DNA from 3 places in the Streptomyces sp. NPDC041796 genome. Region 3 is predicted to be linked to each of the others. Evidence: predicted binding sites of a transcription regulator. Region 3 holds the regulator's gene; each other region holds the start of a gene.
What was found. Region 3 encodes HrcA, which represses chaperone genes, less so after heat shock. Its sites were predicted from a motif close to TTNGCACTCNGNNNNNCNGAGTGCNAA; they were not measured.
Positions count from the first base shown of each region.

Region 1 (5,079 bases), on a different contig from region 3:
GCGTATCGGACGACCATCTCAAGCGTCCAGGGGTTCGGTTACAGTCTTGAGCAACGCGGACGACCCTCACATGCCGGGTCCCCGCGAAAACAATCGAATACCGCTCATCCAGAGGGGCAGAGGGATACGGCCCGTTGAAGCCCCGGCAACCCTCCAGTCGGCACTCGCAAGCTCTTGCGCGAGGCCCCGGCTAGGGAAGGTGCCAAATCCGTCTCATGGCGAAGTGCGCCATGAGGAAGATGAGGAGAAAGGGCCTCGCCTCCATGGCTGTACAGACTGTCGCCACCGCCAAGAACGTCGACCTCGGGCCTGCTTCCGCCCTCTCCTGTCGCGAATGCGGCGAGCGCTTCGAGCTCGGCCCCATTTTCGCCTGTGAGCTGTGTTTCGGGCCGCTCGAGATCGCCTACGACCTGCCGGTGGGTGACCCGGAAGCCCTGCGCAAGCGGATCGAGGCCGGTCCCGCCAACATCTGGCGGTACGCCCCTCTCCTGCCCGTGCCGGCCGACGTGGCGGACAAGCCGAACCTGAACCCCGGCTGGACCAAGCTCGTCCAGGCCGACAACCTGGCGCGCGAGCTGGGCGTCGAGCCGGGCAAGCTCTTCGTCAAGGACGACTCGGGCAACCCGACGCACTCCTTCAAGGACCGCGTCGTCGCCCAGGCGATCGAAGCGGCGCGCGCCTTCGGCTTCACCACCCTGTCCTGCTCGTCGACGGGGAACCTGGCGGGTGCCGTCGGTGCCGCCGCCGCGCGGGCCGGCTTCCGTTCGTGCGTGTTCATCCCGCACGACCTGGAGCAGGGCAAGGTCGTCATGGCCGCGGTGTACGGCGGTGACCTCGTCGGTATCGAGGGCAACTACGACGACGTGAACCGCTTCTGCTCCGAGCTCATCGGTGACCCGCTGGGCGAGGGCTGGGGCTTCGTGAACGTCAACCTGCGGCCGTACTACGCGGAGGGCTCCAAGACCCTCGCGTACGAGATCTGCGAGCAGCTCGGCTGGCGGCTGCCCGACCAGCTCGTCGTCCCGATCGCGTCCGGCTCCCAGCTCACGAAGATCGACAAGGGGCTCCAGGAGCTCATCGCGCTGGGCCTGGTCGAGGACAAGCCGTACAAGATCTTCGGCGCCCAGGCGGAGGGCTGCTCCCCGGTGTCGACGGCCTTCAAGGCCGGTCACGACGTCGTACGGCCCCAGAAGCCGAACACCATCGCCAAGTCGCTGGCCATCGGCAACCCGGCCGACGGCCCGTACGTCCTGGACATCGCACGCCGGACCGGTGGAGTGGTGGAGGACGTCGACGACGAGCAGATCGTCGACGCGATCAAGCTGCTGGCGCGTACGGAGGGCATCTTCGCCGAGACGGCGGGTGGCGTGACCGTGGGCGTGACGAGGAAGCTGATCGAGGCGGGTGTGCTGGACCCGTCGCTGACCACGGTCGTGCTCAACACGGGCGACGGCCTGAAGACCCTGGACGCGGTCGCGCCGACCACCGGCCCGAGCGCGACGATCCGCCCGAGCCTGGACGCGTTCCGCGACGCCGGCCTGGCCTGACCCGTAGTACTGAGCCTGTACTGAAAGGCAGCAACACGACATGAGCGTCAACGTCCGCATCCCCACCATCCTCCGGACCTACACGGGCGGCAAGGCCGAGGTCACGGCGGAGGGCGCGACCCTGTCCGAGGTCATCGAGTCGCTGGAGAAGGACCACCCGGGCATCGCCGCCCGTGTCCTGGACGACCAGGGCAAGCTCCGCCGCTTCGTGAACGTGTACGTCAACGACGACGACGTGCGCTTCGAGGACGGCCTGGCGACCGCGACCCCGGACGGCGCGGGCGTGTCGATCATCCCGGCCGTCGCCGGCGGCTGCTGACCCACACAGCGTGACGGACATTGCCCCCTCCGCGAGAGAAGCGGAGGGGGCAATTCTGCATGGTTGAGCGCGGTAGAGTTGGGGAAGTCCCCGCCGCTGCCTGTGCCGCACGCATATGAGAGATTGCGCGGCTGCGACAAGATGCAGTCAATGTACCCCCGTGAATTGCGCCATTTGGGCGCTTTGCCGGGCCCGACTTGCCCGGGATTCTGGCCCATTCGGCCACATTTTCCGTTCACCCATGCTCGGATTTCTCGTCCGATTGACCTGTTGCAGACGGCAGTTGGGCAGATACATTCAGCGGCGGTCGACGCGTTCCGGCGCACGCCCGCACCTGTCAGCGGGTGAGGTCTGACCCGGGTCCGCGAAGTGCGGTCCTGTGCAAGGGCCAGTAATAGGGGAGTTAGGCATGGCTCAGGGCACCGTCAAGTGGTTCAACGCGGAGAAGGGGTACGGCTTCATCGCGGTCGACGGTGGTGCGGATGTTTTCGTCCACTACAGCGCGATCCAGATGGACGGCTACCGCACCCTTGAAGAAGGTCAGCGAGTCGAGTTCGAGATCTCGCAGGGCCAGAAGGGTCCGCAGGCGGACATGGTCAAGCTCGCCGCCGGCTGAGAGCCGCGTCGCGATCGACCGACCATCGACTGTCGACACCGCAAGTGACGAGGGGCTCGCGTTCCAGGGGACGCGAGCCCCTCGCGCGTGTCCGGACAACGCCCCGGATCTGCGGGAGGCGCTTGCACTCGCATGGGTCGAGTGCTAATCATTGGCGTTAGCACTCTGAAGGTGAGAGTGACAACGAAGGACCGGGTCGGTGAGGTCCGCAGGCCGGTGGGGCAAGGAACCACTTCAGGCAGGCAGGCCGTCCGTCGCGGGCGCCAGCGCGGTCCGGAGCATCCACCCCAGTCCGGGAGGACCACTTCACATGGCCAAGATCATCGCGTTCGACGAGGAGGCACGGCGCGGCCTCGAGCGCGGCATGAACCAGCTCGCCGACGCCGTCAAGGTGACCCTGGGCCCCAAGGGTCGCAACGTCGTCCTCGAGAAGAAGTGGGGCGCCCCCACGATCACCAACGATGGTGTTTCCATCGCCAAGGAGATCGAGCTCGAGGACCCGTACGAGAAGATCGGCGCCGAGCTGGTCAAGGAAGTCGCCAAGAAGACGGACGACGTCGCCGGTGACGGTACGACCACCGCGACCGTTCTCGCCCAGGCGCTCGTCCGCGAGGGTCTGCGCAACGTCGCCGCCGGCGCCAACCCGATGGCCCTGAAGCGCGGCATCGAGACCGCCGTCGAGGCCGTCTCCGGTGCGCTGCTCGAGCAGGCGAAGGATGTCGAGACCAAGGAGCAGATCGCTTCCACGGCCTCCATCTCCGCCGCCGACACCCAGATCGGTGAGCTCATCGCCGAGGCCATGGACAAGGTCGGCAAGGAAGGCGTCATCACCGTCGAGGAGTCCCAGACCTTCGGTCTGGAGCTGGAGCTCACCGAGGGTATGCGCTTCGACAAGGGCTACATCTCGGCGTACTTCGCCACCGACATGGAGCGTATGGAGGCGTCGCTCGACGACCCGTACATCCTGATCGTCAACTCGAAGATCTCCTCGGTGAAGGACCTCCTTCCGCTGCTGGAGAAGGTCATGCAGTCCGGCAAGCCGCTGCTGATCATCGCCGAGGACGTCGAGGGCGAGGCCCTGTCGACCCTGGTCGTCAACAAGATCCGCGGCACCTTCAAGTCCGTCGCCGTCAAGGCCCCGGGCTTCGGCGACCGCCGCAAGGCCATGCTGAACGACATCGCCATCCTCACCGGTGGCCAGGTCATCTCCGAGGAGGTCGGCCTCAAGCTCGAGAACGCCGGCCTGGACCTGCTGGGCCGCGCCCGCAAGGTCGTCATCACCAAGGACGAGACCACCATCGTCGACGGTGCCGGTGACAGCGACCAGGTCGCGGGTCGCGTCAACCAGATCCGTGCCGAGATCGAGAACTCCGACTCGGACTACGACCGCGAGAAGCTCCAGGAGCGCCTGGCGAAGCTGGCCGGCGGCGTGGCCGTCATCAAGGCCGGTGCCGCCACCGAGGTCGAGCTCAAGGAGCGCAAGCACCGCATCGAGGACGCGGTGCGCAACGCCAAGGCCGCCGTCGAGGAGGGCATCGTCGCCGGTGGTGGCGTGGCCCTGCTCCAGGCGTCCAGCGTCTTCGAGAAGCTGGAGCTCGAGGGTGACGAGGCGACCGGCGCCAACGCCGTCCGCCTGGCCCTGGAGGCCCCGCTGAAGCAGATCGCCGTCAACGGTGGTCTCGAGGGTGGCGTCATCGTCGAGAAGGTGCGCAACCTGCCCGTCGGCCACGGCCTGAACGCCGCTACCGGCGAGTACGTCGACATGATCGCCGAGGGCATCATCGACCCCGCCAAGGTGACCCGTTCCGCTCTGCAGAACGCGGCCTCCATCGCGGCGCTGTTCCTCACCACCGAGGCCGTCATCGCCGACAAGCCGGAGAAGGCCGCGGCCGGTGCTCCGGGCGGCATGCCGGGCGGTGACATGGACTTCTGATCCTCGCGGATCGGACACAGTCCTTTCGTTCCGAGGGCGGTACCCCTTCTCCCAGGGGGGTGCCGCCCTCGGGCGTTCTACGCTGGTGTCATGGCCGTCGACGTCCTGACCGAGACCGTGATCGACGCCCCGTGCGACCTCGTCGCCGCGTACGCCGCCGACCCGTCCAACGCGCCCGAGTGGTACGTGAACATCGTGTCGGTGGAGTGGGAGACCGAATCAGAGGTCCGGGCCGGCGCCAGGGCCGCCTTCGTCGCCCGCTTCCTGGGCCGGCGGCTCGTCTACACCTACGAGATCGTCGACCATGAGCCCGGGCGGCGGCTGGTCATGCGGGCCGACCAGGGGTCGTTCCCCATGGAGACCACGTACACCTGGGAGCCCTACGGCGTCGAGGGCGACCGGACGCGTATGACGCTCCGGAACCGGGGCGGAGGCGGCAGCCGTATCCTCGCCGCCGCGATACGCCGCGCCAACCGCAAGGACCTCGCGATGCTGCGGCACCTGCTGGAGACGCGCTACGGCCCCGGAGCCGCCTGAGCCCCGGGGCCGCGGTGGCGCTCTATCGCTTGAGATCCGCCACGAACGCGGACCAGGCGGCGGCCCGGAACACGAGCTGCGGGCCGGTGGGGTTCTTGGAGTCACGGACGGGGATGGCGTTCGGGTG
Region 1 is NZ_JBVJAH010000015.1:87,891-92,969, forward strand. Features, by position in the region: SAM riboswitch class I at 102-246, shown strand; gene thrC (threonine synthase) at 264-1,547, shown strand; gene ACZ6C1_RS27635 (ubiquitin-like small modifier protein 1) at 1,588-1,866, shown strand; gene ACZ6C1_RS27640 (cold-shock protein) at 2,276-2,482, shown strand; gene groL (chaperonin GroEL) at 2,793-4,415, shown strand; gene ACZ6C1_RS27650 (SRPBCC family protein) at 4,506-4,952, shown strand; gene ACZ6C1_RS27655 (DUF397 domain-containing protein) at 4,975-5,079, opposite strand, start outside.
Region 1: groL (chaperonin GroEL) is a predicted target of HrcA. The motif match lies at 2,604-2,630, and genes of this name have one in related genera.

Region 2 (5,079 bases), on a different contig from region 3:
CCGCCGCGGCGGGCCGGGTCGACGAAGACGGCGTCGTACGGGGAGGTGTCGACCTCCGTGACGTCGGCGCACCGCACCTCGATCAGGTCGGCCAGGCCCAGCGCGGCGGCGTTCGCGCGCGCGGCCTCGGCCGTCAGCGGGTCGCGGTCGACGGCGAGGACCCGGATGCCGGCGCGGGCCAGCGCGATCGCGTCGCCGCCGATCCCGCTGCACAGGTCGGCGACGCCGCGTACGCCGAGGCGGGCGAAGGCGGCCGCGCGGTGTTCGGCGACCGTCCTGCGGGTGGACTGTTCGACGCCGCCGGGCGTGAAGTACATGCGGTGCGCGTCCTGCTCGCCGAACTTCGCCACCGCCCGCTGCCGCAGCCGCGCCTGTGCGATCGCCGCCGTGACCAGGTCGGCCGGGTGTTCGCGGCGCAGCCGGGAGGCGATCGCCAGTTCCTGGGAGGGCGTGTAGTCGCGCAGGGCGGTGAGCAGGGCCTGGCCCTCGTCGGTGAGGAGCGCGGAGAAGGCGGCGAGATCGGTCACCCGGCCCATTGTGGGCCAGGCGGGGGATGGTGCGCGTCAGGCGGCGGTGTCGGCCGGTGGCCGGGGCGGTGCGCTGACAGGATGCGGCGCCATGCAGCTAGTACGACAAAAAGGTCAAAGGGTAAGTAAGCGTGCACGGGTCCTGCTCGCCGCACTGCTGACGGCGGCGCTCGGATCCGCCTGTGCGGCGGAAACCGGTGCCGGGACGGGCGGCGGCGAGGCCGAGCCCGCCGCCGGGCAGCAGGCCCAGCAGCGGCCGGACGCGGCCGGCGCCCTCACCGCGTACGTGGAGAAGGTCAGGCGCGCCCAGGCCGCCCGCGCCCTCGCCGCCAGGAAGTGGGGCCTGAGGGCCACACCCCTGGCCGCACCCCCGCCCCCGGCGGCCGCCGACAAGCCGCACCTCACCTTCCGCAAGGGCTTCGGGGTCGGCGACCCCACCCTGCCGCCGGTCTTCACCACCGTGCCGACCACGGAACGGATCGTGTTCCTGACGATCGACGACGGCGCCGAGAAGGACCCCGAACTGCTGCGGATGATGGACGAACTGGACATCCCCTACAGCGCCTTCCTCAGCGACTACCTGGTCAAGGAGGACTACGGCTACTTCAAGCGCATGCAGGACCGGGGCGTGGCCCTGCACAACCACACCCTGAACCACCGCTACATGCCCGCCCTTTCGTACGCGGAGCAGAAGCGCGAGATCTGCGGACAGCAGGACACCATCGAGCGGCGGTACGGCAAACGGCCGTCACTCTTCCGCCCGCCCTACGGCAACTACAACGCCGACACCTTGCGTGCCGCCCGGTCGTGCGGCGTCAAAGCCGTGCCCCTGTGGGCGGCCGAAGCCTTCCCCGACCACATGGAGTGGCGCGAATGGGACCGGGACCTCCACCCGGGAGACATCATCCTCACCCATTTCCGGGGGCGCGGGGATTGGAACGGCACCATGCCGGACATGATCCGGCAGGTGATGGGCGTCGTCACGGCCAAGGGGTACGCGGTGGCCAGGCTGGAGGACTACGTCTGAGCCCCCCGCCCGCCGCCGCGCGCCACGCCGCCGGACGGCCGGTGTACGCCACGACCGGGCGGTGAATTGGCACTCCGCTTGACCGAGTGCTAATCGCGGTCATAGTCTCGGCTCTGGCACTCCCCACTGGAGAGTGCCAACACAGCGACGGGCAGGTCCGGCACCCGCGACGACGGATCCACCTGGTCGCCACCTCAGACAGTTAACCCCGTGAGATCTCCGAAGGGGGAGGTCGGATCGTGACGACCACCAGCTCCAAGGTTGCCATCAAGCCGCTCGAGGACCGCATCGTGGTCCAGCCGCTCGACGCCGAGCAGACCACCGCCTCTGGCCTGGTCATCCCGGACACCGCCAAGGAGAAGCCCCAGGAGGGCGTCGTCCTGGCCGTTGGCCCGGGCCGCTTCGAGAACGGCGAGCGCCTGCCGCTCGACGTCAAGACCGGCGACATCGTGCTGTACAGCAAGTACGGCGGCACCGAGGTGAAGTACAGCGGCGAGGAGTACCTCGTCCTCTCGGCTCGCGACGTGCTCGCGATCGTCGAGAAGTAATTCACCTGAGCAAGATTTGCTTTTGAGCTGCGCCCCTGGCCCCCGCTGATGACACATTGCCGGGCGGCGAGGGGCGCGGTTCGTCAACCAGAGTTTTCGAGAGGGCTGAATCGCTCCCATGGCGAAGATCCTGAAGTTCGACGAGGACGCCCGTCGCGCCCTTGAGCGCGGCGTCAACAAGCTTGCCGACACGGTCAAGGTGACGATCGGCCCCAAGGGCCGCAACGTCGTCATCGACAAGAAGTTCGGCGCGCCGACCATCACCAACGACGGTGTCACGATCGCCCGCGAGGTCGAGATCGAGGACCCGTACGAGAACCTCGGCGCCCAGCTGGTGAAGGAGGTGGCGACCAAGACCAACGACATCGCGGGTGACGGCACCACCACCGCCACCGTCCTGGCCCAGGCGCTGGTCCGCGAGGGCCTGCGCAACGTCGCCGCGGGTGCCTCCCCGGCCGCCCTGAAGAAGGGCATCGACGCCGCGGTCAAGGCCGTCTCCGACGAGCTGCTCGCCTCGGCCCGCCCGATCGACGACAAGGCCGACATCGCCGCCGTGGCCGCGCTCTCCGCGCAGGACCAGCAGGTCGGCGAGCTCATCGCCGAGGCGATGGACAAGGTCGGCAAGGACGGTGTCATCACCGTCGAGGAGTCCAACACCTTCGGCCTGGAGCTCGACTTCACCGAGGGCATGGCCTTCGACAAGGGCTACCTGTCCCCGTACATGGTCACCGACCAGGAGCGTATGGAGGCCGTCCTCGACGACCCGTACATCCTGATCCACCAGGGCAAGATCTCCGCGATCACCGACCTGCTCCCGCTGCTGGAGAAGGTCATCCAGGCCGGCTCCTCCAAGCCGCTGCTGATCATCGCCGAGGACGTCGAGGGCGAGGCCCTGTCGACCCTGGTCGTCAACAAGATCCGCGGCACGTTCAACGCCGTCGCGGTCAAGGCCCCCGGCTTCGGCGACCGCCGCAAGGCGATGCTCGGCGACATGGCCGCCCTCACCGGCGCCACCGTCATCGCCGAGGAGGTCGGCCTCAAGCTCGACCAGGCCGGTCTGGACGTGCTGGGCACCGCCCGCCGCGTCACCGTCACCAAGGACGACACCACGATCGTCGACGGCGGCGGCAAGTCCGAGGACGTCACCGGCCGTGTCGCGCAGATCAAGGCCGAGATCGAGACCACGGACTCCGACTGGGACCGCGAGAAGCTCCAGGAGCGCCTCGCGAAGCTGGCCGGCGGCGTGTGCGTGATCAAGGTCGGCGCCGCCACCGAGGTGGAGCTGAAGGAGAAGAAGCACCGCCTGGAGGACGCCATCTCCGCGACCCGCGCCGCGGTCGAGGAGGGCATCGTCTCCGGTGGTGGCTCCGCGCTCGTCCACGCCGTCAAGGTGCTGGACGGCAACCTCGGAAAGGACGGCGACGAGGCCACCGGTGTCGCGGTCGTCCGCCGCGCCGCCGTCGAGCCGCTGCGCTGGATCGCCGAGAACGCGGGCCTCGAGGGCTACGTCATCACCTCCAAGGTCTCCGAGCTCGACAAGGGCCAGGGCTTCAACGCCGCCACCGGCGAGTACGGCGACCTGATCAAGGCCGGCGTGATCGACCCGGTCAAGGTCACCCGCTCGGCCCTGGAGAACGCCGCCTCCATCGCCTCCCTGCTGCTCACGACCGAGACCCTGGTCGTCGAGAAGAAGGAAGAGGAGCCGGCGGACGCGGGCCACGGCCACGGTCACGGCCACTCCCACTGACGTCCTGACGTCTTCCGACGCCTGACGCCACTTGAGGGTTTCGAGGCCCGGTGCCCCCGTCGCGGGGGCACCGGGCCTCGGTGTTTCCGGCTGCCCTTCACACGGCTCTACGCCGAGCGGCCCAAGTCCGAGGGCCGCACCGGATCCTGGAACGGCGTGCCCTTCGCGTACCGCTCCAGTTCGTCCAGCGCCTGGTCCGCCATGCGGTGCAGCTCGTTGCCGAGCGAGCCCGCGATGTGCGGGGTGAGCAGCACGTTGGGGAGGGTGTAGAGAGGGGAGTCGGGCGGCGGGAGTTCGGGGTCGGTGACGTCGAGTACGGCGCTGAGGCGGCCCGTGGTGAGGTGCGGGAGCAGGGCGGTCCCGTCGACGAGCGAGCCACGTGCGGTGTTGATGAGCGTCGCCCCGTCCGGCATCAGGGCCAGCTGTGCGGCGCCGATCAGGTGGTACGTGGACGGCAGTTGGGGGGCGTGGACGGAGACGATGTCGGCGCGGGCGCACAGCTCGTCCAGCGCGGCCGGGGCGACGCCGAGCGCGGCGGCCTCGTCGGGGGAGACGTACGGGTCGTGGAGCAGCACCTGTACGTCGAAGGGGCGCAGCAGCTCGATCACGCGGCGGCCGATGCGGGAGGCGCCCACGATGCCGACCGTGCGGCGGTGGTTGCCGCTGTCGGCGAGTTCCCGCAGCCAGTCGTGGTCGGCGCGCAGCTCCGCGTACCGCCGTGCGGCGCGCAGGACGCGCTTGCCGGCCAGCAGGATCGTGGCGAGCGTGTACTCGGCGACCGGCAGGGCGTTGGCCGCGGCCGCCGAGGTCACCGTGATGCCACGCTCCCAACAGGCGGCGGTGACGTGATGCTTGACGGACCCGGCGGCGTGGACGACGGCGCGCAGGCGTGGGGCCCGGTCCAGGACGGCCGCGGTGAGCGGCGTCGCCCCCCAGCAGGTGAACAGCACCTCCGCCTCGGCGAGCGCGGACGCGACCAGGGGCGTGGGCGCGGCCAGGTCGTGGGCCACCAGGTGCGGGTCCGTGCGGGTGAGGGAGGTCAGGCGGGCGAGGTGGGCGTCGGTGAGCAGGCGGCCGGCGATGCCGGGGCCCATCGCCAGCAGGAGCGTGGGCCGGTTGTCAGTGGTGGGGTGCATGGTGGGAAGTCAGCTCCTCGTGTTGATTCCGGAACGCCGCACGACGCGCCGCAGTGGCCATGGGGGCCACCGCGGCCCGTACTCGCGGCCCGTA
Region 2 is NZ_JBVJAH010000020.1:63,721-68,799, reverse strand. Features, by position in the region: gene ACZ6C1_RS31160 (class I SAM-dependent methyltransferase) at 1-527, opposite strand, end outside; gene ACZ6C1_RS31155 (polysaccharide deacetylase family protein) at 619-1,554, shown strand; gene groES (co-chaperone GroES) at 1,794-2,102, shown strand; gene groL (chaperonin GroEL) at 2,221-3,849, shown strand; gene ACZ6C1_RS31140 (hydroxyacid dehydrogenase) at 3,957-4,985, opposite strand.
Region 2: groES (co-chaperone GroES) is a predicted target of HrcA. The motif match lies at 1,621-1,647, and genes of this name have one in related genera.

Region 3 (5,079 bases):
TCCTGTCGGAGGAGGACCGGCGGGTGGAGCGGGTCCTGCTGGAGCTGCGGCTCCGGGAGGGGTGCGAGCTGGCGCTGCTCAAGCCCGCGGGCCTGGCTGCCGCCGAGCGGGCGGTAAGGGACGGGCTCCTGGACGCCGGTCCTTACGCCGACGGGCGGGCCGTGCTCACCCTGCGGGGACGGCTGCTGGCCGACGCGGTGGTGCGGGACCTGGTGGACTGACCCGGGCCCCGCCCGCCAGGCGTCGCCCGCAGGCCCCGCCCGCCAGGCCCCGCCCGCCAGGCCACGCCCGCCAGGCGCCGCCCGCCGGGCCCGCCCCGCCCGCCAGGCCCCGCCCCGCACCGGGCAGCGCCTAGGGCGCCGTCACGAAGTCGATCAGCTCCTCCACCCGGCCCAGCAGCTCCGGCTCCAGGTCCTTGTAGGAGTGGACCTTCGAGAGGATGTGCTGCCAGGCGGCGCCCGTGTTCTCCGGCCAGCCCAGGGCCCGGCACACGCCCGTCTTCCAGTCCTGGCCGTGCGGGACCGAGGGCCACGCCCGGATGCCCACGGACGAGGGCTTCACGGCCTCCCAGATGTCGATGTACGGATGCCCCACCACCAAGGTGTGGGCGTCCGTGACCGACGCCGCGATGCGGGACTCCTTGGAGCCGGGGACCAAGTGGTCCACCAGGACCCCGAGCCGGGCGTCCGGGCCGGGGCCGAAGTCCCGGACGACGGCCGGGAGGTCGTCGACGCCCTCCAGGTACTCGACGACCACGCCCTCGATGCGCAGGTCGTCGCCCCACACCCGTTCCACGAGCTCCGCGTCGTGCCGGCCCTCCACGTAGATGCGCCCCGCACGGGCGACACGCGCGCGTGCACCCGGGACGGCGAGGGAGCCCGAGGCGGTGCGCGACGGGCGGGAAGGCCCCGCAGACGGGCGTACCAGCGTCACCGTACGGCCCTCCAGCAGGAAGCCCCGGGGCGTCAGCGGGAACACCCGGTGCTTGCCGAACCGGTCCTCCAGGGTGACCGTCCCCGCCTCGCAGCCGATCACCGCCCCGCAGAAGCCGGTGCTCACCTCCTCGACCACCAGGTCCGGGTCGGCGGGTACCTCCGGCACCGGGGCCGAACGCTTCCAGGAAGGCGTCAGGTCAGGGTCGTAAGCGCGCATCCGCCAGACGCTACGACACCCTGAACCGCCGGGCCAGCTCATCGCGTTGGGCGCGTACGAAAGCGGCGTCCACGACGGCCCCGTGCCCCGGCACGTACACGGCGTCCTCGCCGCCCAGCTCCAGCAGCCGGTCCAGGGCGGCCGGCCAGCGTGAGGGGATGGCGTCCGGCCCGGCCTGCGGGTCACCCGACTCCTCCACCAGGTCACCGCACAGCACGACCTCCCGGTCGCCCGGCACGAGGACGGCCAGGTCGTGGCCGCTGTGACCCGGCCCCACATTCGCCAGCAGCACCTGCCGCCCGCCCAGCTCGAGCGTCCACTCGCCGGACACCAGGTGGTGCGGCGCCACCAGGACGTCCGTCGCCTCCACGGCGTCCTTCTCGGCCACCCCGTGCCGTACGGCGTCGCCGCGCAGCGCGTCCGGGTCCTTGGTCAGCACGGCGTCGATGCCGACCGCCCCGTACACCTCCGTCCCCGAGAACGCCGCCGTGCCGAGGACATGATCGAAATGGGGGTGGCTCAATGCGATATGCGTCACTCTCCGGCCGCCCATCAGCGCCTGCGCCTGCGCGCGGATCCCGGCGCCCTCACGGAGCGTCGCGCCCGTGTCGTACAGCAGAGCGCCGTCCTCGCCGACCACCAACGCGGTCGTCGCGTCCCACACCGGCAGCCTCTTGCGGCCCACGCCGTCGGCGAGACGCTCCCAGCCGAACTCTTCCCAACTGACGTCCATACCGCGACGCTATCCGCAACCACCAGCGCAGTCGCGCGGTAGCGTGGTCGGCCGCTCTTGCTAGGGCCGTACCCCGGAGCCGTACACTTGCCGGGGGAAGGTTGGCACTCGGGCAAGGTGAGTGCCAGCGACGCAGAAGGAACCACAGCCAGCTGGAGGTGCGCGCGATGCTCAGCGAACGCAGACTCGAGGTGCTGCGCGCCATCGTCCAGGACTACGTGGGCACCGAGGAACCCGTCGGTTCCAAGGCCCTCACGGAGCGTCACAACCTCGGCGTCTCGCCCGCCACCGTGCGCAACGACATGGCGGTGCTGGAGGAGGAGGGCTTCATCGCCCAGCCCCACACCAGCGCGGGCCGCATCCCCACCGACAAGGGCTATCGCCTCTTCGTGGACAAGCTCGCCGGCGTCAAGCCGCTGTCGTCGCCGGAGCGGCGCGCCATCCAGAACTTCCTGGACGGTGCCGTCGACCTGGACGACGTCGTCGGCCGTACGGTACGGCTGCTCGCGCAGCTGACCCGGCAGGTCGCGGTGGTGCAGTACCCGTCCCTGACGCGCTCCACCGTGCGTCATGTGGAGCTGCTGTCGCTGGCCCCCGCCCGGCTGATGCTCGTCCTGATCACCGACACGGGCCGTGTGGAGCAGCGCATGGTCGACTGCCCCGCGCCGTTCGGCGAGACGTCCGTGGCCGACCTGCGGGCGCGGCTGAACAGCCGCGTCGTGGGCCGGCGCTTCACGGACGTACCCCAGCTGGTGCAGGACCTCCCCGAGTCCTTCGAGGCGGAGGACCGGGGGACCGTCTCCACGGTCCTCGCCACCCTGCTGGAGACGCTGGTGGAGGAGACCGAGGAGCGGCTGATGATCGGCGGCACCGCCAATCTCACCCGCTTCGGGCACGACTTCCCGCTGACGATCCGGCCGGTGCTGGAGGCGCTGGAGGAGCAGGTGGTGCTCCTGAAGCTGCTCGGCGAGGCCAAGGACTCGGCCATGACCGTACGTATCGGGCACGAGAACGCCCACGAGGGCCTCAACTCCACGTCCGTCGTCGCGGTCGGCTACGGTTCGGGCGACGAGGCAGTCGCCAAACTCGGCGTGGTCGGACCGACCCGCATGGACTACCCCGGAACGATGGGAGCGGTACGCGCAGTGGCACGTTACGTCGGACAGATCCTGGCGGAGTCGTAAGTGGCCACGGACTACTACGCCGTACTCGGCGTACGCCGCGACGCGTCCCAGGACGAGATCAAGAAGGCGTTCCGGAGGCTCGCCCGCGAGCTGCACCCGGACGTCAACCCCGATCCGAAGACGCAGGAGCGGTTCAAGGAGATCAACGCCGCCTACGAGGTGTTGTCGGACCCGCAGAAGAAGCAGGTCTACGACCTCGGCGGCGACCCGCTGTCCGCCTCCGGCGGCGGTGCGGGCGCGGGCGGCTTCGGCGCGGGTGGCTTCGGCAACTTCTCGGACATCATGGACGCCTTCTTCGGTACGGCGTCCCAGCGCGGCCCCCGGTCACGTACACGGCGCGGCCAGGACGCGATGATCCGGCTGGAGATCGACCTCAACGAGGCGGCCTTCGGCACGACCAAGGACATCCAGGTCGACACGGCCGTCGTCTGCACCACCTGCTCCGGTGAGGGCGCCGCGCCCGGCACGTCGGCGCAGACGTGTGACATGTGCCGCGGCCGTGGCGAGGTCTCCCAGGTCACGCGGTCCTTCCTGGGCCAGGTCATGACCTCCCGCCCCTGCCCGCAGTGCCAGGGCTTCGGCACGGTCGTCCCGACCCCGTGCCCCGAGTGCGCGGGCGACGGCCGTGTCCGGTCCCGTCGTACGCTCACGGTCAAGATCCCGGCCGGTGTCGACAACGGCACCCGCATCCAGCTGGCCGGCGAGGGCGAGGTCGGCCCCGGCGGCGGTCCGGCCGGTGACCTGTACGTCGAGATCCACGAGCTGCCGCACCCGGTCTTCCAGCGGCGCGGCGACGACCTGCACTGCACGGTGACCATCCCCATGACGGCGGCCGCACTGGGCACCAAGTGCCCGCTGGAGACGCTGGACGGGCTGGAGGAGGTCGACGTCCGGCCCGGTACGCAGTCGGGTCAGTCGATCCCGCTGCACGGGCGCGGTGTGACGCACCTGCGCGGCGGCGGACGCGGCGACCTCATCGTGCACGTCGAGGTCCAGACGCCGTCGAAGCTCGACCCCGAGCAGGAGCGGCTGCTGCGGGAGCTGGCGAAGCTGCGCGGCGAGGAGCGGCCCACGGGACAGTTCCAGCCGGGGCAGCAGGGTCTGTTCTCCCGACTGAAGGACGCGTTCAACGGGCGGTGAGCCCTCTGGGTTCGGTGCGGGTGCGGGGGCGTGACACCATGCGTGCATGTCCTCCGCACTGACCGATCTCTGCCGGTACCCGATCGTGCAGGCCCCCATGGCGGGTGGCGCCTCCTGTCCGCAACTCGTGGCGGCCGTGTCCGAGGCCGGCGGCCTGGGGTTCCTGGCCGCCGGGTACAAGACCGCCGACGGCATGTACCAGGAGATCAAGCAGGTACGCGGGCTGACCTCGCGGCCCTTCGGCGTCAACCTGTTCATGCCGCAGCCCGGGCACGCCGACCCTGCCGCGGTGGACGTGTACCGGCACCAGCTCGCCGGTGAGGCCAACTGGTACGACACCCCCCTGGGCGACTCCGACGCGGGGCGGGACGACGGGTACGAGGCCAAGCTGGCCATCCTGCTGGAGGACCCGGTCCCGCTGGTGTCGTTCACCTTCGGGTGCCCGACCCGCGAGACCGTGGCCGCGTTCGCGCGCGCCGGGACGGTCACCGTCGTGACGGTGACGTCGCCCGAGGAGGCGCAGGCCGCGCAGCAGGTGGGCGCCGACGCCGTGTGCGTCCAGGGCATCGAGGCCGGCGGGCACCAGGGCAGGCACCGCGACGACCCGGAGACCGGCGGCGCCGGCACGGGGCTGCTGTCCCTGGTCTCGCTGGTGAAGGAGACCGTGCCGCTGCCGATCGTCGCCGCGGGCGGCCTGATGCGCGGCAGCCAGATCGCCGCGGTCCTCGCGGCCGGCGCCGAGGCCGCGCAGCTCGGCACCGCGTTCCTGGTGTGCCCCGAGTCGGGCGCGCACGCCCTGCACAAGCAGGCCATGACCAACCCGCTGTTCACCCGCACCGAGCTGACGCGGGCGTTCTCCGGCCGCCCCGC
Region 3 is NZ_JBVJAH010000005.1:449,973-455,051, forward strand. Features, by position in the region: gene hemW (radical SAM family heme chaperone HemW) at 1-221, shown strand, start outside; gene ACZ6C1_RS12825 (DUF3097 domain-containing protein) at 352-1,152, opposite strand; gene ACZ6C1_RS12830 (MBL fold metallo-hydrolase) at 1,163-1,885, opposite strand; gene hrcA (heat-inducible transcriptional repressor HrcA) at 2,053-3,069, shown strand; gene dnaJ (molecular chaperone DnaJ) at 3,070-4,209, shown strand; gene ACZ6C1_RS12845 (nitronate monooxygenase) at 4,256-5,079, shown strand, end outside.